2 regions of the Lawsonibacter asaccharolyticus genome follow, and region 2 is predicted to be linked to the other one. Evidence: predicted binding sites of a transcription regulator. Region 2 holds the regulator's gene; the other holds the start of a gene.
What was found. Region 2 encodes HrcA, which represses chaperone genes, less so after heat shock. Its sites were predicted from a motif close to TGTTAGCACTCNNNNNNNNNGAGTGCTAACA; they were not measured.

Region 1: clpB (ATP-dependent chaperone ClpB) is a predicted target of HrcA. The motif match lies at 10,466-10,496, and genes of this name have one in related genera.

The regions. Positions count from the first base shown of each region.
Region 1 is NZ_CP091870.1:2,485,095-2,501,196, reverse strand. It holds gene L9O85_RS11990 (energy-coupling factor transporter ATPase) at 1-743, opposite strand, end outside; gene L9O85_RS11985 (class I SAM-dependent methyltransferase) at 853-1,716, opposite strand; gene L9O85_RS11980 (hypothetical protein) at 1,968-2,684, shown strand; gene L9O85_RS11975 (RNHCP domain-containing protein) at 3,284-3,700, shown strand; gene L9O85_RS11970 (S-layer homology domain-containing protein) at 3,752-6,001, opposite strand; gene L9O85_RS11965 (copper amine oxidase N-terminal domain-containing protein) at 6,203-7,615, opposite strand; gene clpB (ATP-dependent chaperone ClpB) at 7,793-10,423, opposite strand; gene L9O85_RS11955 (Hsp20/alpha crystallin family protein) at 10,673-11,095, opposite strand; gene L9O85_RS11950 (2-hydroxyacid dehydrogenase) at 11,327-12,316, shown strand; gene L9O85_RS11945 (GNAT family N-acetyltransferase) at 12,333-12,791, shown strand; gene L9O85_RS11940 (GntR family transcriptional regulator) at 12,900-13,580, shown strand; gene L9O85_RS11935 (sodium:solute symporter family protein) at 13,954-15,339, shown strand; gene ggt (gamma-glutamyltransferase) at 15,405-16,102, shown strand, end outside.
Region 2 is NZ_CP091870.1:2,796,274-2,812,375, reverse strand. It holds gene L9O85_RS13540 (hypothetical protein) at 1-166, shown strand, start outside; gene L9O85_RS13535 (hypothetical protein) at 211-837, shown strand; RNA gene ssrA (transfer-messenger RNA) at 1,342-1,707, opposite strand; gene L9O85_RS13525 (peptidylprolyl isomerase) at 1,896-2,423, opposite strand; gene smpB (SsrA-binding protein SmpB) at 2,450-2,911, opposite strand; gene L9O85_RS13515 (NYN domain-containing protein) at 3,014-3,826, opposite strand; gene L9O85_RS13510 (thiamine diphosphokinase) at 3,880-4,548, opposite strand; gene dnaJ (molecular chaperone DnaJ) at 4,851-6,011, opposite strand; gene dnaK (molecular chaperone DnaK) at 6,188-8,044, opposite strand; gene L9O85_RS13495 (hypothetical protein) at 8,086-8,223, opposite strand; gene grpE (nucleotide exchange factor GrpE) at 8,252-8,812, opposite strand; gene hrcA (heat-inducible transcriptional repressor HrcA) at 8,829-9,902, opposite strand; gene L9O85_RS13480 (MBL fold metallo-hydrolase) at 10,109-10,957, opposite strand; gene L9O85_RS13475 (cysteine desulfurase family protein) at 11,011-12,150, opposite strand; gene L9O85_RS13470 (hypothetical protein) at 12,497-13,159, shown strand; gene L9O85_RS13465 (transketolase) at 13,453-14,298, shown strand; gene L9O85_RS13460 (transketolase family protein) at 14,300-15,244, shown strand; gene L9O85_RS13455 (helix-turn-helix domain-containing protein) at 15,388-15,657, shown strand; gene L9O85_RS13450 (heavy metal translocating P-type ATPase) at 15,718-16,102, opposite strand, start outside.

The DNA of each region.
Region 1 (16,102 bases), 310 kb from region 2:
GTGTCAGGGACAGTGAGCCCCACGGAGCGCAGGCCCTCCACGTCCTGGAACACCTGCCGCGGGGGGCCGTCGGCAATGACCCTGCCCTTGGTCATGACCACCAGCCGGTCGGCCTGGGCGGCCTCATCCATGTGGTGGGTGATCAGGACCACGGTGACCCCCTTCTTCCGGTTCAGATCCCGGATGGTGCGCAGCACCTCGGAGCGGCCGATGGGGTCCAGCATGGCGGTGGGCTCGTCCAGCACAATGCACCGGGGCTGCATGGCGATGACCCCGGCGATGGCCACCCGCTGCTTCTGACCGCCGGAGAGGAGATGGGGAGCGTGCTCCCGGAACTCATACATCCCCACCGCACGCAGGGCGTCGTCCACCCGCTCCCGGATCTCGGCGGGGGGGACCCCCAGGTTCTCCGGTGCGAAGGCTACATCCTCCTCCACCACGTTGGCGACGATCTGGTTGTCCGGGTTCTGGAACACCATGCCCACCGTGCGCCGGATGTCCAGCAGGCGGTCCTCATCCACAGTGTCGATGCCATCCACATACACTTTGCCGCCGCTGGGCAGGAGGATGGCGTTCATGTGCTTGGCGAGGGTGGATTTGCCGCTGCCGTTGTGGCCCAGAACAGCCACAAAAGTGCCCTCCTGGATGGACAGGTCCACCCCGTCCAGCACAACGGGGGCGACGCCCTCGGCGGAGGTGTAGGAGAAGCGGAGAGCTTCCGCGCGGATGATCGCGTCTTTCAATCAAAACACCCCTTGTTTTGAGTCAGGAATGAGAAGTTGGCAATTGAGAATTTTTTTCGGGAGCTGGAGAGGGCGGCAGTAAACGGCCGCGCCCATAACTCCTAACTGGTCAAGATCTGATCCAGCGCCCGGTGGCGCCGCAGGGGAGGACCAGGCCGCTCTCGGTGACGGGGAGGCCCAGCTCCTGGCTGTCGGTGCGGCCGCCGAATTTCCGGGAGAGCAGGGTCTCCAGGATATAGGTGACTACGCTGGGGGCCAGACCGGTGGTATAGGAGTTGAGGATCACAAACAGGGGCTGGTCGGACAGCACCCCCCGCACCAGCTCCACAAAGGGGTAGAGGTTCTCCTCCAGCCGCCACACCTCGCCGGTGGGGCCCCGTCCGTAGCTGGGGGGGTCCATGATAATGGCATCGTACTGCCGGCCCCGGCGGATCTCACGTTCCACGAATTTGGCGCAGTCATCCACGATCCAGCGGATAGGAGCGTCCTCCAGTCCAGAGCTCCTGGCATTCTCCCGGGCCCAGGACACCATGCCCCGGGCGGCGTCTACATGGCACACGCTGGCCCCGGCGGCGGCGCAGGCCACCGTGGCTCCGCCGGTGTAGGCGAACAGATTGAGCACCCGGATGGGCCGTCCCGCCCGCCGGATCTGCTCTTGGGCAAAGTCCCAGTTGGCCGCCTGCTCCGGGAAGAGGCCGGTGTGCTTGAAATTCATGGGCTTGATGTTGAAGGTGAGGCCGCCGTAGCGGATGGTCCAGCGCTCCGGCATGTCCTTCTTCTCCCACTGCCCCCCGCCGGAGGAGGAGCGGGCATACCGCCCGTGGGGATGCTTCCAGCCCCGATGGGTCCGGGGCGTGTTCCAGATGGCCTGGGGGTCTGGCCGCACCAGCAGCTGGTCCCCCCAGCGCTCCAGCTTCTCCCCACGGCCGCAGTCGATGAGCTCATAGTCCGTCCACCGGTCGGAAACCCACATAACAGGCACACACCTCTCTGGATAAGATCACTTCAAAATAAAACTATAATAGTATATCATCCGCCTCCCCCTCCGTCAATGAAAAGGAAGGGGAAATTCCCCCGTTTTTGTGGAGAAAAGGGGAGGAGAGGAGTGGCTTTTTTCCAAAACAGAGGGCCAGGGTTGTGTTTTTCCTCCGCCTGTGATAGAATCAGACAAAGTCAGACAAAACCATCCGCTCCCGTCCGGGGACGGAGAAAACGAGGTGCCCCATGGACCATCAGTTCAGAAACGCCGTCTTCGGCGGCTTTAACCGGCAGGATGTGCTGGATTATTTGGAGACCCTGGCCCGGGAGAATGCCCAGAAGCGCCAGGAGCTGGAGCAGAGCATCGGCCGGGCCGAAGGGGAGCGGGACGAGCTCCGCGCCCAGAAGCAGGCGCTGGAGGAGCAGAAGCGGGCCCTGGAGGGGGAGAAGGAAGAACTGCTGCGCAGCGTGCAGCGCAGTCAAAGCGAACTGGCCGCCCTCCGCACCCAACTGGGCGAGCGGGAGCAGACCGCCCGACAGACGCAGCAGGCCCTGGAGGAGAGCCGCCGGGAGGCGGAGGCGCTGCGGGAGCAGGTGGCCCGGCTGGAGCCGGACGCGGCTGCCTACGCCGCGGTGAAGGACCGCTCCGCCGGGGTGGAGCTGGAGGCCCACCGCAGGGCCCAGGGGGTGCTGGACCAGGCCAACAGCCAGGCCCGGCATCTGCGCCAGCAGATGGAGCAGTGGATGACCCGGGTGGGCCGGGAGTACGACGCCCTGCGCACCGAGGTGGAGGCCACTATCTCCCACGCCGCCGATCAGCTGGACAAGGCGGGAAAGTGCCTGGAGCAGGTGTCCGCCCTGCTCTCCGACCAGGACGTGGCTCTGGAGGAGCTCTCCCGTGCCTATGACAGCACCGCCCCGGACAAGGTGCCCGCCCCGGTTCCGCTGGAAGAGGAGCCCTGAGCTCTCTGTCGTGTGACGCTGCGCCCGGCACTCCAGCCTTCCCCTGGGGGAAGGTGGCGCGGCGTATGCCGAGACGGATGAGGGGGCGTCTTTTCGCCGGGCCGATCAATATAGGACGGGAGAGTCTGAGATTTGCACCTGTCCGCCCCGGTCACTGAATGATCTCATGTGGGAAAAAACAGACCGCGGGAGCCGTATTCCCTGATCGGCCCGCTTTCTGCGCTCCTCATTTGACAAAGGGGGAGGGCTGTGCTATACTGTCACCGATTTTAAGAAAAGGGTGGTGGCTTGATGTCGGCGATCCGCTGAAAACAGGACAAGAAAGACCTGGTTCTCATCTTTTGCTGGGATGGGCCGTCTTGCTGTACCTATTTTGCGGATCGATCATCAAGCTGTCTCCGAAGGGAGGGGGAGCTTTGCCGCGCCTGTCAGGCGGCAGGGTCCCCTAAGCAGCCGGAGGGATGGCTGCTGCCGCAATATGGGAAAACGGATGGCCCGGGACCAGCGGGGCCATCCATTTTTTGTTGTCCTGAACAGAAGACGTGCAGGCCGGCCGTGCCGGCACTGTCATGATATTTGATGAGATGAGGGACCAAACCATGAATCGGGAACATAAAAGACAGAAATACGAAAAAGGATATTATAAGACCCACCCCTGTACAGACAGCTTCACCTGCAAGGCGTGCGGCCGCCTGGTGGTATCGGATGGGGCCGGGAGCGGCCACCGGAACCACTGCCCCAACTGCCTGTCCAGCCTCCACCTGGACAACGAACCGGGAGACCGGGCATCAGACTGCGGCAGCGTCATGGATGCGGTGGCGGTGTGGGTGAGGAAGAACGGGGAATGGGCAGTGATCCACCGCTGCCGGCGCTGCGGCGCACTGAGTTCCAACCGCGTGGCGGCGGACGACAGCCCCATGAAGCTCATGTCCATTGCCATGAAGCCCCTGTGCCTCCCGCCCTTTCCGCTAGAGAGGATCGAGGAGCTGACTGAGCTGATGGGTGAAACGATTTGAGGAAAACGCGAAGGACGCCGCGGGCTCAGCCCACGGCGTCCTCTTTTTTCATCAGGCGTAGACAAAGTTGGCCAGCATGACGGACAGCTCCCCCCGGGTGACGGCCCCCTCGGGGTCCAGCCGCCCGTCTGGCTGTCCGGCCAGGATGCCCTGCTCCAGGGCCCAGGCCACGGCGGCAGCCCCCTCCCCGGAGAGCTCTCCGCCGTCCGGATAGGCCATCAGTGCCCCGGTGTCCGTCAGGGCCTCGGCACCCAGAGTGAGGGCAAAGCGGTAGAGGACCAGGGCCACGTCCTCCCGGGTCATGTCCTGCTGGGGCAGGAGCGCATCCTCACGGACCAGCCCGGCGGAGAGGGCGAAGTTGGCCCCGCCGGCATACCACGCCCCGTCCCAGGGACCGGACAGCTGGGGGGCGCCGGCCACCTGCCAGAGCACGGTGAGCAGCTCCGCCCAGGTCACGCCGCTGTCCGGGCGGAAGTTGCCGGCCTCATCCCCGGAAAAGAGGCCGGAGGAGGCGCAGGTCAGGGCGTAGCGGGCAGACCAGTGGCCCGTCAGGTCGGGAAAGGACAGACCGCAGATCTCCCGATAGAAATACTGCTCCACCGCCTCCAGGACATCCTGAGCGGCACCGGGCTGGAGCATGTCTGTGAGACCCGCCTGAGCGACGGCGTCCCGGTAGCCGGCTGTGTCTGTCTGGGCCACCAGGGCCAGATAGGTGTCGGCGGCGGCATCGAAGTCCTCCGCGGAGTCCACAAGGAGCTCCAGGGAATTGAGAACAGAAGTCACATAGCTGATGGTGTAGCAGGGCTGTTCAAACAGCTGGGAGTTGGCGGCCCAGTCATAGGCCTCCTCCCCGCCGATGGAGTAGAGGAAGCCGTAGGACTCCGAGATAGAGCGGTAGAGCCGGTTCATCCCGGACACCGTGAGGCCGTCCGCCTGATAGACCGCCTGCTCAAACTCGTCGTACATGCAGAAGTACAGCATCCCCAGCAGGTCGGAGAGAATGGCCACCCGGTAGGCGTCCCCGCCCGCCTGGCCCGCCAAGCTGTCAGCAAAGGTGAGGTACAGGGCCTCCAGCCCCTGAGAGTGGGTCTCGGCCACGTCGTAGCAGAACTGCTCATCCTCAGCCAGGCAGTGGTTGGCGAAGTGGCCGAACTCGTGGATCAGGGTCTTTACGTCCAGATAGCTGCCCTGGGCGGAGCTGAGGATATAGGCAGAGCGATAGGCGGGCAGGCTGACAGTGACGCCCAGCGTGCTGGAGCTGGCCAGTATGTCCAGATCGTAGAGACCGTTGTCCCGCATATAGCCGTACAGTTCCCTGTATTCGCTGGAGACTGCATCCATATAGGGCTCCACAGCGTCCAGCACCTCCTCCTGGGTCATGTCCTCCAGGGAGGAGAGCCGGACGGGGGACAGGGAGCTGAGGCGGGACTGGGCGATCAGCAGTTCGGACTCCAGACGGGGCAGAAGGGCCTTGACCGCGCGATGGAGGAGGGCGGCCTCCTCCGGCGTATAGTCCCGGCCGTAGACAGTCTGATAGGCGTACTGGACATAGTCATCATAGCCCTTGGAGGCGGCGTACTGATTGCGCACCTTTACCAGCTCCAGGTAGATAGGGGCGAGGACCCCATTGCGGACGGCGGCCAGCTCCCCCACCAGGGTCAGATAGGCATCCTCCTCCAGTGAGCCCACCAGATAGGCGGCGTCCGCCTGGGCACGGGTCCAGGTCCTGCCGCCGGACTGGACAGAGGGCTCCTGGACCACCGCCTCCCAGTATTCGTTGACCAGAGCAGTCTCACGCTCCAGCAGGGCCAGCTCCTCCCACGTATTGGGAGAGGTGGACAGGAGGGACTGAGCCTGCCCTTCCCCCAGCAGCCGGGCCAGAACGGAGCCGTAGGCGCTGTTCAGCACCTCCTGGACGGCGGAGAGGTAGTCGCTCTCCGCCTGACCGCAGACGGAGCTGTAACGGACATACTCCTGGGTGCAGGAGGCGGGGGAGCGCATATAGTCCAGGGAGCAGAAGTAGTACTCGGTGAGCAGCTCGTTGAAGCGGTCCGTCATCCTGGACAGCAGAGAGAGGACCGAGCGCTCTGAGGCATCCTCCTCCCGAACGGCGGTCAGAAGTGCCTGCCGGGCCGCATCAAAGCTGCTGGGGTCGGCGGGGCTCCAGTCCTGGGCCGAGGCGGGGACCGGCTCCGGGAAGTCCGGGAAGAACTCGGTCTCCCGGGCCAGGGCCGCCGGAGCGAGCAGCGAGACAGACAGAAGGAGGGAGAGCAGGAGTGGCAGAAGACGGCCGCACTTCATAGAGATGCCTCCAATACAGACGATTTCGGGCCCGGAAGCCTGTCTCCATCCTATCATATCCGGGGTGGAAAGACAAGCGCCAGGCCAAGGGGCAGAGCTGAAAAATACGCCGCGGAAGGGGAAAACAGCGTCAAAAAGGCCCGCTCCCGTATGAGAGATGTCACACGGGAGCGGGCCGGGGGCTGATGGTCCGGGGGCGGCTCAGACGGAGACCGGATCCATCTCAACGGTCAGCTGCTCCATCAGGTCCACCACGTCGGCGCCGGCGGGGGGCTGGGTCTGGGGCTGGGTGCTGGAGGCGGAGTAGGTGCCGTCCATCGTCACGGTGTAGGTGAAGCCGGGAATGGAGACGCCGGAGGCCTCGTCGATGACGGCGGGCGTGCTCATCTCCATGGTCATAGCCAGCTCTTTGCCCTTCATGGAGGCGTCCACGGACACAATGGCCCCCTCCTGGTCCGCCTTCATGGTCATGGAATAGCCGGTGACCTTGGAGTCGGAGGTGAACAGAGTAAAGGTGATGTCCATGTCCTCTGCCTGGGTGGTGGAGATATAAGTGGTCCCCTTCTGTTCCAGGGCACTGTCGGAGAACATGCTGTTATAAAGAGCCAGGAGATCACGAGTGGTCATGGAGGCGGAGGTGAGGGGGACCTCCCGCAGGATAAGGGCCAGAGAGTCGGCAAAGCTCATGTCCTGAGCGGCCCGGGCCATGAGCAGGAGGTCGGTGTAGTCCAGGCCGGTCTGGAGGGAGAGCTGGTCCATCATGGACTTCAGATCCATCTTAAACCACAGGCCGGTGACGCTGGGATCGGACATCTGGGTCAGTGCATCGGAGGAAAAGTAGAACAGGCCCTCCTCCAGGTCGCCCCGCAGTTCCAGGTCGATGGGATCGATCTGGGCGGATACCTCAGCATCAGGAGCGGACAGTTCCATATCCAGCTCTGTGCTGAACTGGAAAGCGGAGCTGTCGCTCTGGAGCATGGAGTAATCTCCCTGGATGCCGCCGGTCATGAGGGAGGAGAGCTCCATCTCCACTGCCAGACTGCCCTCCACCTTGCAGGTGCCGCCGGTCAGATCCCGGGTGTACTCCAGATACCGGTCCATCATGGCGTAGGTCTCGGAGTTGGCGGCCAGGATGGCATCTACGTCGTCGATGATGACAGTAGAAGTCTGGGCATCCCAGCCTACGTTGTACCCCAGGGCACCGGCCACCAGTCCCACGGGGACGTAGGTGCGGGAGGAGGCGGCGTCGATGAAGGGAGCGGCATCGGTGGTGATGGTGTCCGTCTCAGCGGCGTTCTCCTGCCCACGGGTCACAGTGAGCTCCTTCTGGTCGATGGTCAGGGTGATGGAGGTGTCATCCTTGGCCGCGGTGACACTGCGGGTGGCGGCGTCCCAGGTGATATCCCCCTGGGCGAAGCCCAGGGCGTCAAAGGTCTCCACCATGGGCAGGAAAGAACGGCCGTCCTTCAGCAGGGGGGCGGCGTCGGTAAAGGTGACGGCCTCCCCATTGACCAGGACGGAGAAATCCCCCTCCTGGGCTGCGGAGGCGGGCAGGCAGAGCGCCAGAAGAAGGGCGCCGGCGCACAGGGCGGTGCGGAACGCGCGGTTTAACATGACAGATCCACTCCTTAAAATTGACATGGGCCGCCAGGCGGCCCGAAAGCCGAGCTTTTTTCCGGTCTCAATATACCATATCCGGGGGGAAAAGACAAGGAGCGAGAGGGAGAAGGAAGAAAAAATCCGGCGCGGGCCCGCAGGTCCGCGCCGAAAAAAGGAGGAATAGGGGAGGAATCAGGCGTCGATGACCTCGCCGGTGAGCACCTCCCGGCTGTCCACGGTGAGCTGTCCATCCCGGCAGTCCACGGTGATGCGGGAGCCGGGCTCCACCTGGTCGGCAATGATCTTCTTGCTGATAAGGGTCTCCACCGTATGCTGGAGATAGCGGCGCAGGGGCCGGGCGCCGTAGATGGGGTCGTAGGCGCTGGCAATGATCTCCTCCTTGGCCGCGGGGGTGAGGACCACGGTGAGCTGTTTGTCCTCCAGCCGGCGGTTCAGGTCGGCGGCCATCAGATCGATGATATGGGTCACGTTGTCCTTTGTCAGGGGCTTGTAAAACACGATCTCATCCAGCCGGTTGAGAAACTCCGGGCGGAAGGACCGCTTGAGCAGATCGCTGACCTGCTCCCGGGCCTCCTGGCTGATCTCCCCCCGGCTGTCGATGCCGTCCAGCAGGAACTGGCTGCCCAGGTTGGAGGTAAGAATGATGATAGTGTTCTTGAAATCCACGGTGCGGCCTTGACTATCTGTAATACGACCGTCGTCCAATACTTGAAGTAATATATTGAATACGTCCGGGTGGGCCTTTTCCACCTCATCAAAGAGGATAACGGAGTAGGGTTTCCGCCGCACCGCTTCAGTGAGCTGGCCGCCTTCCTCATAGCCCACATATCCGGGAGGAGCCCCGATGAGCCGGGACACGGAGAATTTCTCCATATACTCGCTCATGTCGATGCGAACCAGGTTCTTCTCGCTGTCGAACAGGGCCTCAGCCAAGGTCTTGGCCAGTTCGGTCTTACCAACGCCGGTGGGGCCCAGGAACAGGAAGGAGCCAATGGGCTTGTTGGGGTCAGCGATGCCGGCCCGGCTGCGGAGGATGGCCTCGGACACCAGGCGTACCGCCTCGTCCTGGCCCACCACCCGCTGGTGGAGGATGTCCTCCAGGTGAAGCAGCTTCTCACGCTCCCCCTCCATGAGCCGGGAGACGGGGATTCCGGTCCACCGCTCGATGATGCGGGCGATCTCCTCCTCGGTGACCTTGTCCCGCAGCAGGGAACGCTGCCGCCCCTCATTGGCGATCTGCTCCTCCGCCTCCAGGGCCTTTTTCAGCTCGGGGATGCGGCCGTACTGGAGCTGGGCGGCCCGCTCCAGGTCGTACTCCCGCTGGGCCTTCTCCAGCTGGGCGTTGGCCTCCTCCAGCTCCTCCCTGAGCTTCTGGACCTTGCCAATGGCGTTCTTCTCGTTCTCCCACTGGGCTTTCTTGGCGTTGAACTCATCCCGCATGTCGGAGAGCTCCTTCTGGATCTCCGACAGATGCTCCTGGGACAGCTTATCTGTCTCTTTTTTCAGAGCGGCCTCCTCGATCTCGTGCTGGATGATCTTCCGCTGGATGACGTCCAGCTCGGTGGGCATGGAGTCGATCTCGGTGCGGATCATGGCGCAGGCCTCATCCACCAGATCGATAGCCTTGTCGGGGAGGAAGCGGTCAGTGATATAGCGGTTGGAGAGAGTGGCGGCGGCGATGATGGCCCCGTCGGTGATCTTGACGCCGTGATAGACCTCGTACCGCTCCTTCAGGCCGCGGAGGATGGCGATGGCATCCTCCACCGTGGGCTCATTCACCATGACAGGCTGGAAGCGGCGCTCCAGAGCGGCGTCCTTTTCAATATACTGCCGGTACTCGTTGAGGGTCGTGGCGCCGATACAGTGCAGCTCTCCCCGAGCCAGCATGGGCTTGAGGAGATTGCCCGCATCCATGGAGCCCTCCGTCTTGCCCGCCCCTACGATGGTGTGCAGCTCGTCGATAAAGAGGATGATACGCCCCTCGGACTTCTTCACCTCGTTGAGGACGGCCTTCAGCCGCTCCTCAAACTCGCCCCGGTACTTGGCCCCGGCGATGAGGCTGCCCATATCCAGGGAGAAGATGGTCTTGTCCTTCAAACTGTTGGGCACGTCTCCCTTCACGATCCGCTGGGCCAGTCCCTCGGCAATGGCGGTCTTACCCACGCCGGGCTCCCCGATAAGGACGGGATTGTTTTTGCTCTTGCGGGAGAGGATGCGGATGACATTGCGGATCTCGTCGTCCCGGCCGATGACCGGGTCCAGCTTGTTCTGGCGGGCCCGTTCCACCAAGTCGGTGCCGTACTTCTTCAGGGCGTCATAGGTCTCCTCAGGGTTGTCACTGGTGACCCGCTGGTTGCCCCGGACAGAGGTCAGGGCCTGCATCACTTTTTCCCGGGTGACGTTGTAGGTGCGGAACAGCTCCTTCAGGGCGCTGTTGGCACTGTCCAGCAGGCCCAGCAGGATGTGCTCCACAGAGATATACTCATCCTTCATGGACGCCGCGGCGGACTCGGCGGATTTCAGGGCACGGTCCACGTCCTGAGCCACATAGACCTTGTCCGCCTCCCGGCCTCCACCGGAGACCCGGGGCAGCTTCTCCACCTCGTGCTGGACGGCGGCCTGGAAGCTGGGGAGGGTCAGGCCCATATTGGTGAGCAGCTGGGGGATCAGCCCCTCGCCGTCCTGGACCAGCGCCATGAGCAGATGGGCCTGCTCGATCTGCTGGTGCCCGTACTCCAGGGCGATGTCTTGGGCGCCCTGAATGGCGGCCAACGATTTCTGGGTAAATTGATTCATATTCATAAAAGGAACACCTCCTAGATCCGATCTATATTGATTCTTAAACTTTAGCACTCGATAAACTTAACTGCTAAAATTAGTATAGAGCCATTGGACAAGATTTGCAAGTCTTTTTTCAAGTTTCCATACTTTTGTGTGCTGCGTCCTGCAGGGGCACACAAACTGAAAATTGAGTTTTGGAAGAAACGCGATTTGGAAAAGAGTCAGGCGGAGCCGGTACGCCGGCTCCGCCTGACCGCGGCTGGGGAGACCTCACTGGATCTGGATCTTGTGGCACTGGGGAAGGACCTCCTGCCGCTTGGGCAGAATGAGCTCCAGCACCCCGTCCTGATAGGAGGCCCGGATGGCGTCCTCCTGGATGCCGTCCAGGGTGAAGGACCGGGAGAAGCTGCCGGTGCGGCGCTCCCGGCAGATGTAGTTGTCGGCGGCGGTGCGGTCATCGGCCTGGTGCTTGGCGGAGATGGTGAGCACGCCGTCCTTTACATCCAGATCGATGTCCTCCTTGCGGAAGCCGGGCAGGTCGGCCTGGAGCAGGTAGTGGGCGCCCTCGTCCCGGATATCAGTGCTGAAGACCGGCGTGCGGCGGCCGCTCTCGCCGAACATGCTGCGCTCCAACTCGTCAAACAGATCCATCATGCTGCTGTTGCTGCGGCGGGTGTAGGGGATCATATACATAAGTCAAAACTCCTTTCGGTCCCGGGCGGAGCATCCTCCGGCCCGGGCCTCTCTGAACTTTGGCTTTATTATAGTGAGGGATTATGAATTTTTTGTTACACAGATGTGTCACAAGTGTAAATATTAGCACTCAATAAATAAGAGTGCTAATATTTTGCAGAAAGGCTCCCCTTGTATTGGCGAAAAACGGGTGGTATAATTGTCATACAATTAAAATAAGGAGGGCACCCCATGAAGATATTAGTTTTTGGCCCCAGAGACCGCTATGACGTGTACCGGCCCCCATTTGCGGATGAGATGCCGGTGGAGCTGGTGTTCCGCCGCCCGGACCAGACCTATGTCCAGGCGGCCCAGGAAAATGCGGACGCGAGGATCATTTTTGTGGATGCCATCACGGATGTGGGTCCCGATGTGATGGACCAGCTTCCAGAGCTGAAGATGATCCACTCTGAGGGTGTAGGGTACAACTGCATCGACTGCCAGGCCGCCCGGGAGCGGGGGATCTATGTGTGCAACAATAAGGGGTGCAACGCGGAATCGGTGGCGGAGCACACCATCATGCTGATGCTGATGGCTCTGCGCTTCGGCATCCCTGGACACAACGCGGTCATCCAGGGGCAACAGATCCAGATGAAGCAGAAGGCCATCGCCGCCCACGCCCCCGGCCTGTTCCAGTGTGCGGTGGGGTTGGTGGGCTTTGGAGACACCGCCCAGGCCACCGCCCGGCGGCTGGCCAGCTTCGGCTGCAAGCTATACTATTACACCCGCCACCGCCGTCCGCCTCAGGTGGAGGAGGACTTTGGGGTGACCTATCTGCCTCTGGAGGAGCTGACCGCCCAGTGCGACATCATCTCGCTCCACTGCGCGGTCACCGACGAGACCCGGGAGATGGTGGATGGGGCCTTCCTGGCCCGGATGAAGCCCAACTCCATCTTGGTCAACTGCGGCCGGGGCGACCTGGTGGACAACCAGGCCCTGCGGAAGGCACTCATAGACGGGACCATCCGGGGCGCGGCGCTGGATACTATTTTCCCGGAGCCCACCCCCGGCGACCACCCTCTGGTGGACCTGCCGCCGGAGGTCAGAGATCGGGTGGTTTACAGCTCCCACCTGGGGGGCAGCTCCGGGGGGGCTTTTGCCAAGGCGCATCTGACCATGTGGACCAACGCCCGGCATATTTTGAACGGAGAGCGGCCCACCAACGTGGTCAACGGGCTGTAAGAGGGGGGGCGGCATTATGATCCGGGCTCTCCGTCCGGAGGATCTGGACCAGGTGATGCAGATCTGGCTGGACGCCAACCTGGAAGCCCACTGCTTTCTTCCTGAGAGCTATTGGTGCGACCATATGGAGGAGGTGCGGGCGGCGCTGCCCGCCGCCCAGGTGTTCGTCTATCAGGACTGGGAGGGGCTCCAGGGCTTTGCGGGACTGACCGGCGACTATCTGGCGGGGCTCTTCGTCCGGCGTGCCGCCCGGTCCAGGGGAATCGGGCGGGCGCTGCTGGAGCGGGCCAAGGAGGGGCGGGAGAGCCTGACACTCCACGTGTACCGGGAGAACAGCCCGGCGGTCCGCTTTTACCAGCGGGAGGGCTTTGCCATCCGGGCCGCGGAGCGGGAGGAGAACACCGGCCGGGAAGAGTACCATATGGAGTGGCACAGGGGAGGACAGCACCTTCCACCGCGGCGCGGGGAGCCTTGATCCGCTAAGACCCCGCTGCCCCGGGAGCAGGTACGTAGCTCCGCTTGACACCGGGCGTCCGGGGATGGTAAGATGGGGAAAAGCTGGCATGGGACGGGAGGAGAGCTTATGGCAGAGGAGCTGTTTGGCGGACAGGATGTGGGGGCCACGCCCTCTTATAAAGAACAGGCATACCGCCTGATCAAGGAGGCGATCCTCTTCAACCGGTTTCGGGTAGGGGCCATCTACTCCCAGGACGACATCTGCAAGGAGCTGGGCATCAGCCGAACCCCGGTGCGGGAGGCTCTGCTGGAGCTCCAGAAGGACGGCTATGTCTCCTTCTCCCGGGGCAAGGGGGTGCAGGTGGTGCCGGTGTCTGACCGGGACGCCCGGGACATCCTGGAGACCCGGATGTATATCGAGTGCATCAACGCGAAGCTGGCGGCGAACCGTGCTGCCCAGCGGGACCTTCAGGCCATGCGGGAGAGCCTGGACCGCCTCCGGGACCAGCTCTCCACCAGGGATGGGCAGCACCTGTACCGCCTGGACCACATCTTCCACCGGGCAGTGGCGGCGGCCACTCAGAACCGCCTGCTCTACCGGGAGTGCGAGCTGCTCCTGGACCACTATCTCCGGTTTGAGGTCAAGTCGGTGTATAACAACTCCATCGACGCCAAGATCGTCTTTGATGAGCATGTGGCCATCTGCGATGCCATCGCGGAAGGGAGCGCCGAGCGGGCAGAGCAGGCCATGGCCCGACACCTGACCAACTCCTACCGCCGCACCGTCAGCCGTTTCTGGGCGGAATAGTGGAAGAAAACATGGACGGCCGTGTCCCAGGAGGATGCGGCCGTTTGACTTGTCTGAATATGTAAATATATCCCATATAAAATGTTTTCAACCAGAGCTCGAAAAAGTTCTTGACATTGCCCCTAAAATATCTTATGATAAGGCCATAAAACAAGTGTATTGGAGAGCGAACAGAATAGCGGTTCTGCGCGCTCTCCTTTTTTAGAACTCAAGTAATATATTACATATTTAATAAAACAGGAAAAATGTAATATGTTGCAAGGGGAGGGCACAGGCAGGTTTGAGCAGCTGCGGTGGGCGGTATCTGTTCCGCATCCGGAGGCGGGGCGGCGCCGGCATCCGCTGCAAATAAACAAAAGGGAGAGAGAACCGTATGTTAATCGCAACATGGATCGTGACCTTTGTCATTATCGTGGGGATCGGTGTCTGGTCCGGCACCAAGATCAAAAGTGCCAACCAGTGGTCGGGCGGTGACAAGACCATGGGCCCCCTGACTCTGGGCTGTGTCTTTGCTGCCTGGCAGATTGGCGGCATGGCCGTGGTAGGGGCGGCTCAGAACGGCTACACCCTGGGCATCTCCGGGGCCTGGTACTCCATCGCCGGCTCCTTCTACTTCATCGCGCTGGCCCTGTTCGCCAAGCTGATCCGCAACAACATGCCCGGCGACTCGGTGCCCATCTATCTGCAAAAGCGCTTCGACACCAAGACCAGCCGCCTGTACTCCTACGCCTGGATCGTCTACGGCTTCCTGTACATCCCCTATCAGCTCAAGACCGTGGCTTCCATCATCCAGATCGCCATCCCCGGTCTGAACATCACGCTGGCCATGCTCATCGGCCTGACCATCGCCGTGATCTACACCAGCTTCTCCGGCATGCGGGGCATGTCCGCTGTGGGGCGCATCGTATGCTTCGGCATCTACATCCTGCTCATTGCCTTCGTGCTCATGACGCTGCCCAAGTTCGGCGGCTTCACCGTGATGCTCTCTGAACTTCCCGCAGAGTACTCCTCCATGGGCAATATGCCCACCCAGCGCATCATCGCCTGGATCCTGGGCGGCTGCCTGTCCACCGCAGTGATGCAGTCCGTGCTCCAGCCCCTGCTGGCCGCAAAGAGCGCTTCCGCCGCCCGCACCGGCTCTATCCTGGGCTATGTGCTGGCTGCCCCCATCTGCCTGCTCACCGCCACCTGCGGCATCTTTGCCAAGGCGTCCGGTGCGGACCTGGGCGACGGTGCCACCGCATTTGCCTACTCCATCAAGACCTTCAGCAATCCGGCTTTCGCTGGGATCATTTTTGCCTTTGCCACCATGATCATCGCGGCTACCATGGCCACCATGATGCTGGCCACAGGCACCATCATTACCAATGTCTATAAAAACGACATCAATCCCAACGTGGACGACGCCAAGCTGCTGAAGCTGTCCAAGATCATCACCTTCGTCTTTGCCTACCTGACTCTGATCCCTGCGGTCATCATGCCCAGCGCCGCCCTCACCAACCTGTTCCTCACCCTGCAGCACGTGGCCGCCGCCCCGGTGAGCTTCGCCATCCTGGTGGGCCTGACCTGGAAGCGCTGCACCCGGCAGGGGGCCTTCTGGGCCATGGCCAGCGGCATGGTGGTAGGTGTGGCCTGGATGCTGCTGGGCCTGACCGACACACTGGAGGCGGTCTACCCCACAGTGCTGGTCAGCTATACAGTGGGTGTTGTGGTATCTCTGGCGACCAGTAAAAAGATGCATGGTTTGGCGAAGGAATAATAGAATCCGAACAAGACTCGATGAAAACACTGTCCGGCGCGGCCGGGAAGGGAAGCGGATCAAGTATGAGTGAAGCAAAGAAGCAGCAGTACATGTGGCCCTCGCGGTGGAGCAAGCCCTCCGCCCACGGGGACTGCGGAGCGGTCAGCTGCAACAATATCTATGCCACCCGGGCGGGGTTGGAGATGCTGCGGGCCGGAGGGAACGCCTTTGACGCCGCCGTGGCGGTCTCTCTGACCCTCTCTGTGGTGGAGCCCCACCACTCCGGCATCGGGGGCGGCTGTTTCAGCCTGCTGTACTCCCAGCGGGATCAGAAGGTCTTGGCGCTGGACGCCCGGGGCGTGGCTCCCGCCAAGGCGGGGGAGGACCTGTTCCTCAAGGATGGAGAGGTCCAGGACGAGTGGAAGGACCTGGGGGGCCAGTCGGTAGCCATTCCGGGGCTGCTGAGAGCCATGGAAACCATGCTGCGGGAGTACGGCACTATGACGCTGGCGCAGGCGGCGGCTCCCGCCATCCGCTGTGCCCGGGAGGGCTTCGGCACCAGTTATACCGGAGAGCTCACCATGGAGGACGACTCGGTCCGGCGGAAGCTGGATCTTTCACCCCAGTTCCGGCGGCTGTATCTGAAGCCGGACGGGAGCCGCTACCGCTTCGGTGAGAAGCAGGTGAACTCTGAGCTGGCCGGCCTGCTGGAGCTGGTGGCGGCGGAGGGGGCGGACGCCTTTTACACCGGGCCGGTGGCCCGGAAAATGGTGGAGCAGAT
Region 2 (16,102 bases):
CTTTCTACACCGTATAAAGTCCCGGGATACCCGTCTTATGGCCTACGACTTGATGGCTGGAGATACCATCGACGAGATCCGGACATACCGCCGCTGGAGCAGGGATCACACCTATCGAACTTACAACAGACTGAGACTGAGAATGGAGGAGTATTTGAGCATATAAATCTGAAAAAAGAGAAGAGAGACGAAACAACGGCCAGCAGGCACATGAGCTACCTCACTATCCTGGGGACCTATATGACCATCTTTGGGACGGTACTGGGTCTGGTGCTGACGGTACTGGGTCTGGTGCTGTCCTGGGGCCAGCTGCGCCTGGCACACATCGAGTCGGAACGGGCCAGACGGGCCGAACCGTTGTCGTACTCTTTAGAGGCTGTAGACACCCATTACCAGTATGAGATCCAAAAAGATGGGGCGCCCATGTCTATCCCAGCCCCCTCCACCCGCCTACAGGTCAGCCATGGCAGCCTCCACTCCATCACTGCCATCTGTTTTGATGGGACGACCATGCATGAGCTGGCGCAGCTTCCCATCCAGGACAGTTGGGATGGGTGCGTTGTGGATGTCACTATGCCTCCAAAGGCCGTGATCCCAGAGGAGGGGCTGATCCATGACTATTTCTTCCTTTTCCTGGAGCCCACAGAGGGAGAGGGACGGCTGGATCTGATCTGCAATACCATTTCGCTGGAGACGCAGGAGGTGCAGAGCAGGGTATATCACCCCATCTCCCTGATCCAGCTGGGCTATCTCCCCGAGGGGCCGGTGCGGGAAATGCTCTCCGCCTATGCCGTGCTTCAGGAGAGGCTGGGAGATCTGGGCCTGATATCGGCCTGAAAAACAGCACAGGATCGAAGCGCGAGCCCAACAGGACGGGGGCCGCAGGACCAGTGCCGGCTTGCCGGTGGACGGCAAAGCCCCCAAAGGAGGCCGGCGAGCTGTATGGAGAAGGGGTAAAACCGATAGTTTGGCATTCCGAAACGGCGGCAGGAGGACTGCCCAACCGGCCGGCGCATGAATTCGGTGCAAAGCGGTGAGTTGCCCGGGGGCGGCTTTGCCGCCCCCGGGCATTGAAGTCACGAAGGGTGGAGCGACTAAAGGGCGCGAAACTCAAAAGAAAATGCGACTTGTCAAAACAAGCCGCATTTTCTTTTGCAAAGAGCGGTTAAAACCAATATTTCTGCCAGAAACGAAAAATAGCCGCCCGCAGGGCCGCCCACCACCTGCGAGCCCAGCGAAGCGGGTCGCAGGTGGAAAGGAGGAGCAGCAAAATGAGCGCGCTCTGACTTTTCGTGCGAAGCATAAAAAGTCGGAGCAAGCGATATGACGCTTGCTCCGACGTGGTGGAGGCGGGGAGAGTCGAACTCCCGTCCGAAAACGCTTCCCCAGGAACTTCTCCGGGCGCAGACGGTTATTTTGGGAGTCTTGCTCTCCCAGTTCCCTTTCCTGCCGGCAAGCCGTCACGCCGACGGGTCAGGTGAGCTTCATCATTCATGGCCGGTTCAAAGCTTTGCCGGCGCACGTGCACCACGAAACGACGCCTGTTCCCGGGCCGTGGTCCTCCCGGGTCAGACGGCCGCTATTTAAGCAGCGGCGAGAACGGTATCGTTATCGTTCTTTAATTTATAAGTTGCCCGTTTTCAGGTGGTCAGGCGCCACCGCCCGCTATTCCTGCTTCCGCGTCCCCGTCGAAACCGGTACGCCCCCTCGTCGTCACAAAGTCTGCTCAGCTCCGTTTCCGCCTGGCGGCGAAAGCTTCGCTGGCTCCCTTGCTCCTCCTCACCGAACCGGCCCCGCTTGCGCTGGGCTCCGCTTCGGATGGCGGCTGCGCCGCCGGGCGAGGAGTTCATATTTTAACCCTGCGGGGCATTCCGCCCCGCAGGCTTAAAATTAAATCAGCACTTCTCCGGCTCGGGATAGTCCACACCGAAGGTCTCCACCGTGACCCGCTTCATGCGCTGGGGGTCACGGGGCTTGTCATTCCAGTCCCGCTTGGCGGAGACAATGGCGTCGGCCACCTCCATGCCCTCGATGACCTTGCCGAAGGAGGCGTACTGGCCGTCCAAATGCGGGGCCTGCTCCACCATGATGAAGAACTGGCTGCCGGCGGAGTTGGGGTCCATCGCCCGGGCCATGGACAGGACGCCCCGGTCGTGCTTCAGGTCATTGGGGAAGCGGTTTTGAGTGAATTCCCCCTTGATCTGCCAGCCGGGGCCGCCCATGCCGCTGCCGTCAGGGCACCCGCCCTGGATCATGAAGCCAGGGATGACCCGGTGGAAGATCAGGCCGTCATAAAATCCCTTCTGGATCAGGTGGATGAAGTTGTTCACGGTGTTGGGCGCGATCTCGGGGTAGAGCTCCGCCTTGATAACGCCGCCATTTTCCATTTCAATGGTGATGATGGGATTGCTCACTGGGATCATATCCTTTCTTATCCCCGCGGAGGGGGTCATCGGTTTCGGCTCTTGATAGCCCGGTCCATCTCCCGCTTGGCGTCCCGCGCTGCGGCGGAGTCACGCTTGTCATAGAGCTTTTTGCCCTTTGCCAGCCCCAGCTCCAGCTTGACCCGGGGGCCCCGGAAGTAGATGGACAGAGGGATCAGGGAGTAGCCGTCCTGCTTGATGCGGGCAAACAGCCGCAGGATCTCCCGCTTGTGCATCAGCAGGCGGCGCTGGCGCATGGGGTCCTTGTTGAAGATGTTCCCCTTCTCATAGGGGCTGATGTGCATCCCGATCACGGACATCTCTCCGTCCTTGACGACGCAGAAGGAATCCTTCAGGTTCACATGGCCCAGACGGATGGACTTGACCTCGGTGCCTGCCAGTTCGATCCCGGCTTCGTATTTATCCTCAATGAAGTAGTCGTGGTAGGCTTTGCTGTTTTTAGCCACGACTTTGACGGAATCGGCCACAGGAACACCTCCTCTCCATCTGCGCCTCCAAATACCTGGGGAGAATATAATGTACCACAGCCGTGGGGAAAATACAAGTGGAATCTGTGAACAGAGGGCCTTTTATTTATCCTTTCCCTGCTTGTCCCGCACATAGATGTCGGTGTTGTTGTCACCCACCTGGCGCACATCCACCTCGAAGCGGTCCAGAGATTTGATCATCTTGCTCAGCTTGGAGAAGCCGTAGTTCCGGGGGTCAAAGTCGGGCTGCTTCTTCATCAGCAGATTGCTCAGCTTGCCCATCAGCGTGTAGCCGTCCTCATCACACAAGTTCTCTAGGGAGTCGGCGATCAGCTCCACCATGTCCTGAGGCACCGCGCTGGCGGCAGGAGCGGAAACCGCCTGCTGGGCCGCCTTCTTGCTGCTCTTCTTGGAGCTCTTCTGGGGAACGGATTCCTTCTCCTGCTGGGCCGCCTGCTGGGCCGCGGCCCGGATGACCTCGATGTAGACAAATTTGTCGCAGGCCACGATGAAAGGCTTGGGCGTTTTTTTCTCCCCCATGCCGTACACCTTCATCCCCGCCTCCCGCAGGCGGGTGGCCAGCCGGGTGAAGTCGGAGTCGCTGGACACCAGGACGAAGCCATCACAGTTGCCGGAGTAGAGGATGTCCATGGCGTCGATGATCATGGCCGAGTCGGTGGCGTTTTTTCCGGTGGTATAGCTGTACTGCTGGATGGGGGTAATGGCGGTCTCCAGCAGGATAGACTTCCAGGTGGACATGTTGGGACTGGTCCAGTCGCCGTAGATGCGCTTGATGGTGGGGGTGCCGTAGACGGCCACCTCAGCCATCACATCCTTCATGGCGGTGCGGGAGGCGTTGTCCGCATCGATGAGCACGGCCAGCCTCAGGTCCTTCTCGCTGCTCTGGTCAGGCATGGGGGAGCTCCTCCCTTATAACAAAATAGTATTTCATTGCAAATTGCTCCTTTTCAGTCGCTCCACAGGGTGGGAAGCAGGTCATCCAGGGTCCCCCGGTCCTCCCAGGCCACCAAAAGGGAGCCCTCCTCCACGGAGATCCGGGCGGGCAGGCCCACGAACTCATTGCTGACCCCCAGGGGGAAGTCGCTGGTGAGCTCCGCGTGGTCCAGGGGGTATTTCAGACCCTCCAGGGTGACGCCCCGGGCAGTACCGCCGGCGCAGAACACGGAGACGAAGCCCTCCATGGAGGCGGGGAAGGAGAGCGTCCCTTCAGTGACCACGGCTGCCGCCTCGCCTTCTCCCAGCAGAACGCCCTGGGCCCCTTGGGCGGAGAGCCAGGAGAGCAGCTGAAGATTGGCCACCGTGTGGTCCAGACGCCCGCCCAGACAGCCCAGCAGCACAAAGCGCCGGTATCCCCGTTTCAGCCCCTGGCGCAGGGCGAAGCCGGTGTCCGTCTCGTCCTTGATCCTGGGGAGGCGGAGGACCTGGGGATGGTCTGGGACGGAGCCCAGCGAGTCGAAATCCCCTACTACAAGGCCGGGGTGGACGCCCAGCCGGGACAGGGTCTCATAGCCCTTGTCGGCCGCAATGACCAAGTCGCCAGGGACAGGCGTGAGGATGAAACCGGGGTCCAGGGGCATGGCCCCCACCACATAGCAGAGCGATGCATCGTTTGTCATATGGGTCTCCCTTCCGTGGACAGCAGAGCTGAGATGGGTGCCGGCCCCCAGGCAGGGATGGCGCTGGCAAGCTGAATGAGATCACGTTTTTTCTATTATAACATAAAATTTCCCCTTGTGGAGAAAAACATATACAGAAGGGGCGGAGAAAAGGAAACAGAAGGACATGCGCCCCGCAGAGGAAGAACGAGGCTGGGTCAAAAAATACGGGGCGCACGATGTGCGCCCCGCAAAGCTCCCGGCAACAGGGGTCCGGGGCGGCCCTGTACGGCCGCCCCGGACTCGCCGATTAAGATCCGAACCTATTTTTTCCGTTTCCGCTTGTCAAAGAAGCCCTTGAGCCCCTCTTCCTCCTCCTGCGCAGGGATCTCTCCCATAGCGGCGGCGAAGGCCCTCAGGGCCTCCTTCTGCTCTCCATTCAACCCAGTGGGCACCGCCACCCGGACGGTGACGTACTGATCGCCCCGCCCGCGGCCCCGAAGCTCCGGGATGCCCTTTCCTCTCAGCCGGAAGGTGGTGCCGGTCTGAGTGCCGGCGGGCAGGTTGTACTTTACCTTTCCGTCAATGGTGGGGATCTCCAGCTCAGCCCCCATGGCCGCCTGGTAGAAGGAGATGGGCTGCTCATACAGCACCGTGGTCCCGTCCCGCTGGAACTGGGGATGGGGCTGGATATGGACGCCTACGATCAAATCGCCGGCAGGACCGCCGTTCTTGCCTGCATTCCCCTGTCCGCGCAGAGAGACAGCCTGGCCGTCATCGATGCCGGCGGGGATGGTCACAGCGATGCGCTTCTGCTTCCTCACGCTGCCCGCCCCCCCGCAGGCCTTGCAGGGGCTGTGGATGATCTTGCCGGTCCCCCGGCACTTGGAGCAGGGCGCCGTACTGGTGAAGGCAAAGCCGCCCGCCCCCCGCTGGATGCGGACGGTCCCGGTGCCCCGGCAGTCAGGGCAGATCTCCGCTGTGGTTCCTGACTCACAGCCGGAGCCGTGGCAGGCGTCACACTCCTCGGTGCGGTTCAGGTTGATCTCCTTCTCGCAGCCGAAGGCGGCCTCCTCAAAGGTGATGGTGAGGCTGGCCCGCAGGCTCTCTCCCTTCTGGGGGCCATTGCGCCGGCCAGCGGAGGACCCGAAGCCCCCTCCGCCGAAGCCGCCGAAGAAGGAGCCGAACAGGTCGCCCAGGTCAATGTCTCCAAAGTCTCCAGTGAAGCCGCCCCCGCCAGCGCCGTAGTTGGGGTCCACCCCGGCGTGGCCAAACTGGTCATACCGGGCCCGCTTCTCCTTGTTGGACAGGATCTCGTAGGCCTCGTTGACCTCTTTGAACCTGGACTCCGCTTCTTTGTCCCCCGGGTTCATATCCGGGTGGTATTTTTTGGCCAGCTTCCGGTAGGCCTTTTTGATCTCTTCGTCAGAGGCACCTTTGCTCACGCCCAGGACCTCATAGTAGTCTCGCTTCTGTTCTGGCATAGTATCACCTCTATTCAGAGTGAAAAACGGAGCTGGGAAGGTGGAGATGAGCTCCTGCCTCCCCAGTGAAACGGGGTGCTCATCTCTTCACTCGCCACACTTCGCTCTTCCCTCTTATGGAAACGCAAGGGCGCGCAGGCGGGGCGATGCCCCGCCCGCGCGGACCATGAACGTTTTTATTTCTTGTCGTCGTCCACGACCTCATAGTCGGCGTCCACCACGTCGGGTCCGGCGCCGCTGCCGCCCGCCTGGCCGCCGAAATTGGCGCCGCCCATGTCCGGGCCGGGGCCGGCCTGACCGCCGTTCTGCTGATACAGCTTCTCGCTGACGGCGTAGAACGCCTTCGTCAGCTCCTCGGTAGCCGCCTTGATGGCCTCCACGTCGCTGCCCTTCTGGGTCTCCTTCAGGTGGTTCAGTGCGCTCTCCACGCTGTTCCTGTCGGACGCGGGGATCTTGTCGCCCATGTCCTCCAGGGTCTTTTCCGTCTGGAACACCATCTGGTCCGCCTGGTTGCGGATGTCGGCCGCCTCCCGCTGTTTCTTGTCCTCGGCGGCGAACTGCTCCGCCTCCCGCACGGCCTTGTCGATGTCGTCCTTGGACATGTTGGTGGAGGATGTGATGGTGATGTGCTGCTCCTTGCCGGTTCCCAGATCCTTGGCGGACACGTTCACGATACCGTTGGCGTCGATGTCGAAGGTGACCTCGATCTGCGGCACGCCCCGGCGGGCGGGGGCGATGCCGTCCAGGTGGAAGCGGCCCAGGGTCTTGTTGTACTGGGCCATCTCACGCTCGCCCTGGAGCACGTGGACCTCCACGGAGGTCTGGTTGTCGGCGGCGGTGGTGAAGATCTGGCTCTTCTTGACCGGGATGGTGGTGTTGCGCTCAATCAGCTTGGTCATCACGCCGCCCATGGTCTCAATGCCAAGGGACAGGGGGGTGACGTCCAGCAGCAGCAGGTCCTTTACGTCGCCGGTGAACACACCGCCCTGAAGGGCCGCGCCCATGGCCACGCACTCGTCGGGATTGATGCCCTTGAAGCCCTCCTTGCCGGTGAGCTTCTTCACCATCTCCTGCACGGCGGGGATACGGCTGGAGCCGCCCACCATCAGCACCTTGTGGATGTCACTGCCAGACAGGCCGGCGTCGTTCATGGCCTGACGGACAGGGCCGGCGGTGGCCTCCACCAGGTGGGCAGTGAGCTGGTCGAACTTGGCCCGGCTCAGGGTCAGGTCCAGATGCTTGGGGCCGGTGGCGTCGGCGGTGATATAGGGCAGGTTGATGCTGGTGGAGGTGACGCCGGAAAGCTCGATCTTAGCCTTCTCGGCGGCCTCCTTCAGGCGCTGCATCGCCACTTTGTCGCCGGTGAGGTCGATGCCCTCGGTCTTCTTGAACTCGGCGGCCATCCAGTCCATGACACACTTGTCGAAGTCATCGCCGCCCAGGCGGTTGTTGCCGGCGGTGGCCAGCACCTCGATGACGCCGTCATCGATGTCCAGGATGGATACGTCGAAGGTGCCGCCGCCCAGGTCGTAGACCATGACCTTCTGGGACTCCTCCTTGTCCACGCCGTAGGCCAGGGCCGCGGCGGTGGGCTCGTTGATGATCCGCTTCACATCCAGGCCGGCGATCTTGCCCGCATCCTTGGTGGCCTGGCGCTGGGCGTCGGTAAAGTACGCGGGGACGGTGATGACCGCCTCAGAGACGGTCTCACCCAGATAGGCCTCGGCGTCCGCCTTCAGCTTCTGAAGGATCATGGCGCTGATCTCCTGAGGGGTGTACTTCTTGCCGTCGATGCTCACCTTGTAGTCAGAGCCCATCTCACGCTTGATGGAGATGATGGTGCGGTCGGGGTTGGTGATGGCCTGGCGCTTGGCCACCTGGCCCACCATACGCTCGCCGTCCTTGGAAAATGCCACTACAGAGGGGGTGGTGCGGTTGCCCTCCGCGTTGGGGATGACGACGGCCTCGCCGCCCTCCATGACAGCCACACAGCTGTTTGTCGTACCTAAGTCGATACCAATGATCTTGGACATAATTTCGTTCCTCCAATATGAAAAGATTTGTATTTACAAGGTCAAAAGATGAAAGAGAGCAGATAAAAGACAAAAGAGAACAGGAAGCACATGCTGGCCGTCAGAAACAGGGCGTAGACGGCCGGGTCCAGGCAGAGGCACTGCCGGCAGGCTTTTTTCCGGATCATGGGATCTCTCACTGAGCTGTCTCCTCCATTCTGTTTTCCGTCAGTTGGCGACCTTCACCATGGCAAAGCGGACCACCTTGTCTCCCAGCCTGAAGCCGGCCTGGAACACCTCGGCCACGGTATTTTCTCCAAAATTCTCATCTTCAATGTGCATTACCGCGTTGTGAAGGGTGGGGTCAAAGGGCTGTCCCAGGGCCTCGATCTCGGTGATGCCCAGCTTTTCCAGCACAGTCTTCAGCTGGTTCATGGTCATCTCCACGCCCTTTTTATACGCCTCGTCTGCAGTCTCCTGCTTCAGGGCCCGTTCCAGATTGTCGTACACCGGGAGGAATGCCAGCGCGGCGTCCGCCTTGGCGTCGTTCCAGATGGCCTCCTTCTCCTTGGCAGTCCGCTTGCGGAAGTTGTCGTACTCCGCCGCCAGCCGGAGATATTTCTCCTCCTGCCGGGCCGCCTGGTCCTTCAGCGCCTCCAGCTCATCCATCAGAGGGTCGGTGGCCCCGGCCTCCGCTTCGGCCGGCTCCTCAGCCGCTTCCTTCGCGGCCGCCTCCTCCAGCTGATCGTCCAGCTCGGGGGGCGTCTTGTTCTTTTCTTTCTGACTCATGGGCTATCCTTTCCTCCTATTCCTGCGCCTGCCCGTCCCCGTCTCCTTCTCCGGAGGGGAGCTCTCCCTTGCCGAACATCCGGGTCAGGCTGTCGGCGAAGTAGGACAGGCGGGCGGTCACCTTTGCATAATCCATACGGGTGGGGCCCACCACACCAATGACGCCCCGCATGTTGTCGCCGATGTCATAGCTGGCCATCACCACGCTGGTGTCCTTCAGGGCCTCGTTCACATTTTCCGGGCCGATAAGGATGTTCATGTTCCTGCCGCCGTCCAGGGCGACCGGCAGCTTGGATGCCTCCGACTCCTCTGAAAGATAGGTCATCAGCGGCTTAGCCTTGTCCAGGCTGTGATACTCCGGGTGCTCCAGCAGGTGGGTGATCCCGGCGGTGTGTACTGTCTTGCGGCTCTGCTCCTCCAGGATCTCCATGGCAAAGTCCACCACCAGGGAGATCATCTCAAAGGCACCTGGGGCGGAGTGGGCCTCCATCTTTTCCAGTGCCTCCAGCATCTCAGCCAGTTCCAGCCCCACAAAGGAGCTGTTGAGCACGGCGGAGAGCAGCTGGAGCTGAGTCTCGGACAGCTCTCCCGGCACCCGGATGATCTTGTTTTTCACCACGCTGGTGTCGGTCATCACCACCACGATGAAAGCGCCCTTCTCCACCATCAGCAGATCGTACCGCTTCACTGTCACCCGCTCTGGGCCGGCCGCGATGGAGAACACCGGGTAGTCGCTGATCTGGGAGAGGACCTTGCCGGCCTGGTCGATGACCCGGTCCAGCTCCTCCATCTTCAGGTTCAGCGCTCTGTTGATCCGCTCCGTCTCCTGAAGGGTCAGCTGGTGCTGCCCCATCAACTCGTTGACATACAAACGGTAACCTGCGGCGGAGGGGACCCGCCCGGCGGAGGTGTGAGGCTGTTCCAGCAGCCCCATCTCGGTCAGGTCTGCCATCTCATTGCGAATGGTGGCGGCGGACACATCCAATCCAGCCAGCTGGGCGATGGCCTTGGAGCCCACCGGCTCGGCGGTGTTGATATAGGTCTCCACGATGGCCCGCAGGACCCGCTTTTTCCGGTCGGTCAGTTCCATTGCACGCTCACCTCGGTGTTTTTCTAATTTTAGCACTCATATTCCCTGAGTGCTAACGATAGAGTACCACCGGACCTCCAAATTGTCAATAGTTACTTTATGAATTTATTTTGAACAAACGGAAGAAGCCCTCTGCGATCTGTTTTTTGCAGAGGGCTTCTGAAATTGCTAATGAGTCCGTCCAAACATGGACGATATCCCGCTCCTTAAATACCCAGCCGCATTCCGCCGGTGAGGGGCTCCACCCGGTCCCCCAGCTCCTCCTTCAGCAGTGCAAAGGCGGCAGGACCAGTGCAGTGCCCCGTCCACAGGTGCTCCACACCCAGCTCCAGCAGCGCGGCGGCCACCTGGCGGACATAGTCCGGGGGACAGTTGAGCGCATTGGCCCCAGGACTGAGCATATGCAGGCCGCCCAGCAGGGCATACACCCGCTGTCCCGGGAACTGGTCCAGCACGCCCTTCACGATGTTTACCACACCCCCATGGCAGCAGGAGTTGAGCACCACCAGCCCCCGCCCGGTCTCCAGCACCATGGACTGCTCGTGGGAAAAGTCGTCGGGCAGGAACCGGTCCTCCCCCACCTTGCGCAGCAGATTGGGCTCCCGGCTGGCAAAGGGCCCGCCCCGGACGGTCTCCGGCGCCAGCCAGGCCCCGGGGCAGAGGGGGTACAGCCCATCCACCGGCACGAAGCGGTCCCGGAAGCCCTCCCAGATCTCCCGATGGATGCCCACAAATCTGGGGGAGCCTCCCGACTTGGAGTAGTAAGCCTCCCCCGCCTGGGGCCGTATATACACCGGGGCCCTGTCATTGAGGGCAAAAAAGGCCCGCAGGCCGTCGGCATGGTCGTAGTGTCCGTGGGACAGAGCCGCCAGTTCTACCCCATCCAAGTCCACCCCCAGCTTTTGGGCATTGTCCGCAAACCGGCCGGAGGAGCCCGCATCCAGCAGAAAGCGCCTGCCCCGGTACTCCAGGAAGAAGGACAGGCCGTGCTCCGCCTCCAGCCCCTCCCGGGCCGTATTTTCCATCAGGACCGTGATCCGCAGGTCCGGTGTCATCCCGCTCCACTCCTTTATTCTTTATTTGTTTTCTTCTGTGTCTGACGCTCCCCTCAGGACAAACTGGTGAACAGCTGGGCCTGAGCCTCCTTCAGCCCCTGGACCAGGGCGTCCACGTCCTCCCGGGCGGTGTCGTAGGAGAAGCTGATCCGCAGTATGCCGTCCAGCTGGGGTTTGGGCAGCTTCAGGGCCGCGTACACATGGCTGGGCTTGCCCTTGTGGCAGGCGGAGCCGGAGGAGACATAGATCCCCCTGTCGCTGAGGAAGCGGAGCACCACCTCGCTCTTGTAGCCGGGCAGGGTGACAGGGAGGATGTGTGGGGCGGTCCCCGCCCCGATCAGCTCCAGCCCCGGCACCTGCTCCCGCAGGGTGCGGGCGGCGTAGTCCTTCAGTTCCCGCATGTGGGCCAGGTCCCGCTCCAGGCTGGCCCGCCCCGCCTCCACCGCGGCGGCAAAGGCGGCGGTCTGGGCCGTGGGCTCCGTGCCGGAGCGCAGTCCCTCCTCCTGTCCGCCCCCCCGGATCAGCGGCGGCAGCCTCAGCCCCCGGCGGATATACAGGGCCCCGATGCCCTTGGGAGCGTGGACCTTGTGCCCGCTCACCGCCAGGGTGTCCACCCCCAGCTCCTCCGGGGTGAAGGGGACCTTCAGAAAGCCCTGGACCGCGTCACAGTGGAGCAGGGCGGGGCAGCGGGCCGCACGGATGGCGCGGGCGGTCTCGGCCACCGGGAGGACGGTGCCCAGCTCGTTGTTCACCAGCATCATGGCCACCAGGATGGTGTCCGGGCGCAGGGCCGCCTCCACCTGCTCTGCCGTGATGATCCCTTGCTGGTCCGGCTGGAGCCAGGTGACCTCATAGCCCTGCCGTTCCAGCTCCCGGATGGGCTCCAGCACCGCGGCGTGTTCGATGGCGGTGGTGATGATGTGTTTTCCTTTCCGCCGGTTCTTCTCCACTGCGGCGGCAATGGCCCAGTTGTCCCCCTCAGTGCCGCAGGAGAGGAAGTACACTTCCTCCGGGCGGCAGCCCAGGCCGGCGGCCACTTGTGCCCGATGCTCCTTCAGCCGTCCCGACGCCTCCTGGCCGAAGGCGTACCGGGAGGATGGGTTGCCCCACTCCTCCGTCATGGCGGTCACAGCCGCCTGAGCGGCCTCCGGCCGGGTCTGTGTGGTGGCGGCATTGTCCAGATAGTGAAACATAGTTCTGATTTCCCCCTGACGATCAAGTATTTTTCATAATATGCCCACTTCTGCGGAAAGTCAAGAAATCCCGCCTGCTCCGGCCTGACAGAAAAGCGCCCCAGTCCTTCCCCTCCAGGGGAGAAGGCATGGCACTGCCTCGCCCCTTTTCCCAAATTCGTCCATTTGATAAAATATTCCTCCGGTCAGAGAGCGGGCTTTTTTGACCGGGCGGTAAAGATTCCGTGACCAAAGTGTGAAGGTTGGGGAAAATTCCTTGACGGCGGAGGCGGATGTGGCTATGATAGCCCCAATCACTCCAGAGCGGAGTGAGAGACCCAAGGCCATCGTGGAAAAGGAGGAAACGATGAAAAAGCTAGTATCTGTATTTTGTGCCGGAGCCCTGCTGTTTAGTCTGGCCGCCTGCGTCGGAGGCGAGACGCCGACAGGGAGCGCGTCCGGGAGCCCGGACCCCGGCACCTCCGCCCAGGAGCCGGCAGGCTCCCAGTCCTCCGCCGGCAGTTCCAGTCAACAGGCGGACGGCTCGGCCGGCGGGAGCCAGGCCCAGCCCCAGGGGACAGAGTACACCCTGTACATCGGCATGGATGGGACATTTCAGGAATACCCTATGACCTATGAAGGGGAGCTGGACGAGCAGGGCCTGGTGCCCGCGGAGGCCATGATCGCCGGTATGGCGGAGCTCACCGGCTGGAACCTGGATCTGGCGGACGAGATCACCAGCGGTCCGGGCGGCATGACGGTGTCTTTTGCCGACACCTGCTCCATCTTTACCGGTCCGCCGGACCCCCAGAAGGAGGAGTTCCACGTGTATGACGCGGGGGAGCTGGCGGCCACCATCCTGGACAGCATCCAGCATACCCTCCAGTACAACTTTGTGGACCCGGAGAAGGGGGAGCCCTCTTCCCTGGACATCTACTACTGTGACGCCGCCGGGGAGAGCATCACCATCCCAGGCCTGGACGTGACCATCCCCATGGACACCCCTTACTCCGGGCTGGCGATGGCATGAGACGGTCGAAAAAGCGGCAAAGCCGCTTTTTCGAGAAAGATGCAGTCTGCCGCGCGCAGGCGCGAACTCTGCGAGGCTTTTTTCGGCAAACTGAGGCTCCCTGTCTCCCCCTTTGGGAACAGGGAGCCTCTTTTCTTTTTTATGCATGGGTCCATCCCATCGTTTCATGGAAAGTAAGCGGACGGTCCCTTGCACTTTTGGAAGGACTGTTTTATAATACGCATAGAAACGCTCCGGCCGCGGGAAGAGAGAGAAGGACCTGCGACCGGAAATCGAAGAAGAAGGAGAACGTCATGACAGCCAGTGAGAAAAAGCAACTGATGGCCAACGCCTGCAAGGTGCGCATGGGCGTCATCGAATCCACCTATGGCGCCAAATCCGGCCATCCCGGCGGAAGCCTGTCCGCCTCGGACCTGTTTACCTATCTGTACTTCCGGGAGATGAAGGTGGACCCCGCCGACCCCAAGTGGGAGGAGCGGGACCGCTTCGTCCTTTCCAAGGGACACACCGCCCCCGGCCTGTACGCCGCCCTGGCCCTGAAGGGCTTCTTCCCCTGGGAGGAGCTGAAGACCCTGCGCCACATCGGCAGCCGCCTCCAGGGACACCCCAACATGAACGAGACCCCCGGCGTGGACATGTCCACCGGCTCCCTGGGCCAGGGCGTGTCCGCCGCCGCCGGCATGGCCCTGGCCGCCAAGTACCAGGGGAAGGACTGCCGGATCTACACCCTGCTGGGTGACGGCGAGATCGAGGAGGGCCAGCCCTGGGAGGCCTTCATGTTTGCCCACCAGTATAAGCTGGACAACCTGTGCGTCATCATCGACAATAACAACCTGCAGATCGACGGGAAGATCACCGACGTGATGAGCCCCTACCCCATCCCGGAGAAGCTGCGGGCTTTCGGCTTCCAGGTCCGGGAGATCGACGGCCACGACTTCGAGCAGATGGAGTCCGCCTTTGACGAGGCCAGAGCCACTAAGGGCGTCCCCTTCGCCATCATCATGACCACCATCAAGGGCAAGGGGGTCTCCTTCATGGAGGACGTGGCAGGCTGGCACGGTAAGGCCCCCAACGACGAGGAGTACAAGACCGCCATGGACGAGCTGAAAGCCCGCCTGGCAGAAGTGGAGGGGATGTAAGATGGCAGATGTGAAGAAGATCGCGACCCGGGACAGCTATGGCAGCGCGCTGGCTGAGCTGGGCGCCTCCCATCCCGACCTGATCGTGTTCGACGCCGACCTGGCCGGCGCCACCAAGACCGCCGTATTCAAGAAGGCGTTCCCCGACCGCCACTTTAACTGCGGCATCGCCGAGGCGGATATGATGTCTGCTGCCGCCGGCGCCGCCGCCATGGGACTGGTCCCCTTTGCCTCCAGCTTCGCCATGTTTGCCGCCGGCCGCGCCTTTGAGCAGGTGCGCAACTCCATCGGCTACCCCCACCTGAATGTGAAGATCGGTGCCACCCACGGCGGCATCTCCGTGGGCGAGGACGGGGCCTCCCACCAGTGCTGTGAGGACTTCGCCCTGATGCGCACCATCCCCGGCATGGTGGTCATGTCCCCCTCCGACGACGTGGAGGCCCGGGCCATGGTGAAGGCGGCCTATGAGCATGAGGGCCCCGTATACATGCGCTTCGGCCGCTCCGCCGTGCCGGTGTTCCACGAGGAGGATGGCTTCACCTTCCAGATCGGCAAGGGCGAGGTGCTCATGGACGGCTCCGACGTGGCTATCATCGCTACCGGCCTGCTCTCCTATGAGGCGCTGGAGGCGGGCAAGGCCCTGAAGGAAGCCGGGATCAGCGCCCGGATCATCAACATGGCCACCATCAAGCCTCTGGACGAGGAGCTGGTGCTGAAGGCGGCCCAGGAGTGCGGAAAGATCATCACCTGCGAGGAGCACTCCGTCATCGGCGGCCTGGGTGAGGCGGTGTGCGCCCTGCTCAGCGAGAAGTGCCCCACCCTGGTGCGCCGCATCGGTGTCAACGACGAGTTCGGACACTCCGGCCCCGCCGCCGACCTGCTCAAGCAGTTCGGCCTGAGCGCGGAGCATATCGTGGAGGTCGCCAAGGACTTCTGCGGCAAATAAGTGGACGGCGGCCCCCTGTTCCCCCTCGGGACAGGGGGCTTTTATTGGGCAAAAATATAATTATCGCCAGATAGTGATCATTGCGCCATAGCATTTGCTGTGATCGAGAAAATCGCAATAGCAATAATTTGAAAGGAGCGATTATGGCAAAGCTGATACAGGAACTCAGCATCGGCGGGAACCTGCGGAAACTGCGGGAGGCCCGGGGGCTGACCCAGGAGGATGTGTGCGCCAGGATGGCACAGCTTGGCAGGCCCATGCTCCAGTCCGCCTATTCCCAGATCGAGACCGGGCGGAGAAATCTGTTCGTCAGCGACCTGATTGCCCTGAGGACCGTGCTGAACGCCCAGTACGACGATTTTTTCCGGGGGCTGGTGCCCATCGACCGGTACAAGGATGAGACGCAGACGTGAGAAAACCAGGTGCCGCCCCGGGGGCGGCACCTGGTTTTTTAGTCTTAAAAGGGACCTTTGTCATTTTGCCCGCAGCATCCGGCTGGCGTTGAGGATGGCCAGGACCGAGACGCCCACGTCGGCGAAGACGGCCCACCACATGCCCACATAGCCCAGAGCGGACAGGACCAGCACCAGCCCCTTCACCGCCAGGGCGAAGACGATGTTCTGACGGACGATGGACAGGGTCTTGCGGGCGATGCGCACCGCCTGGGCCAGCTTGGAGAGGTCATCGTCCATAAGCACGATGTCCGCCGCCTCGATGGCCGCATCAGAGCCCAGCGCTCCCATAGCCACACCGATGTCCGCCCGGGAGAGGACGGGGGCATCGTTGATGCCGTCCCCCACAAAAACAAGATTTTCCTTGGGCTGCTTCTGGGCCAGCAGGCGCTCCACCTGGTCCACT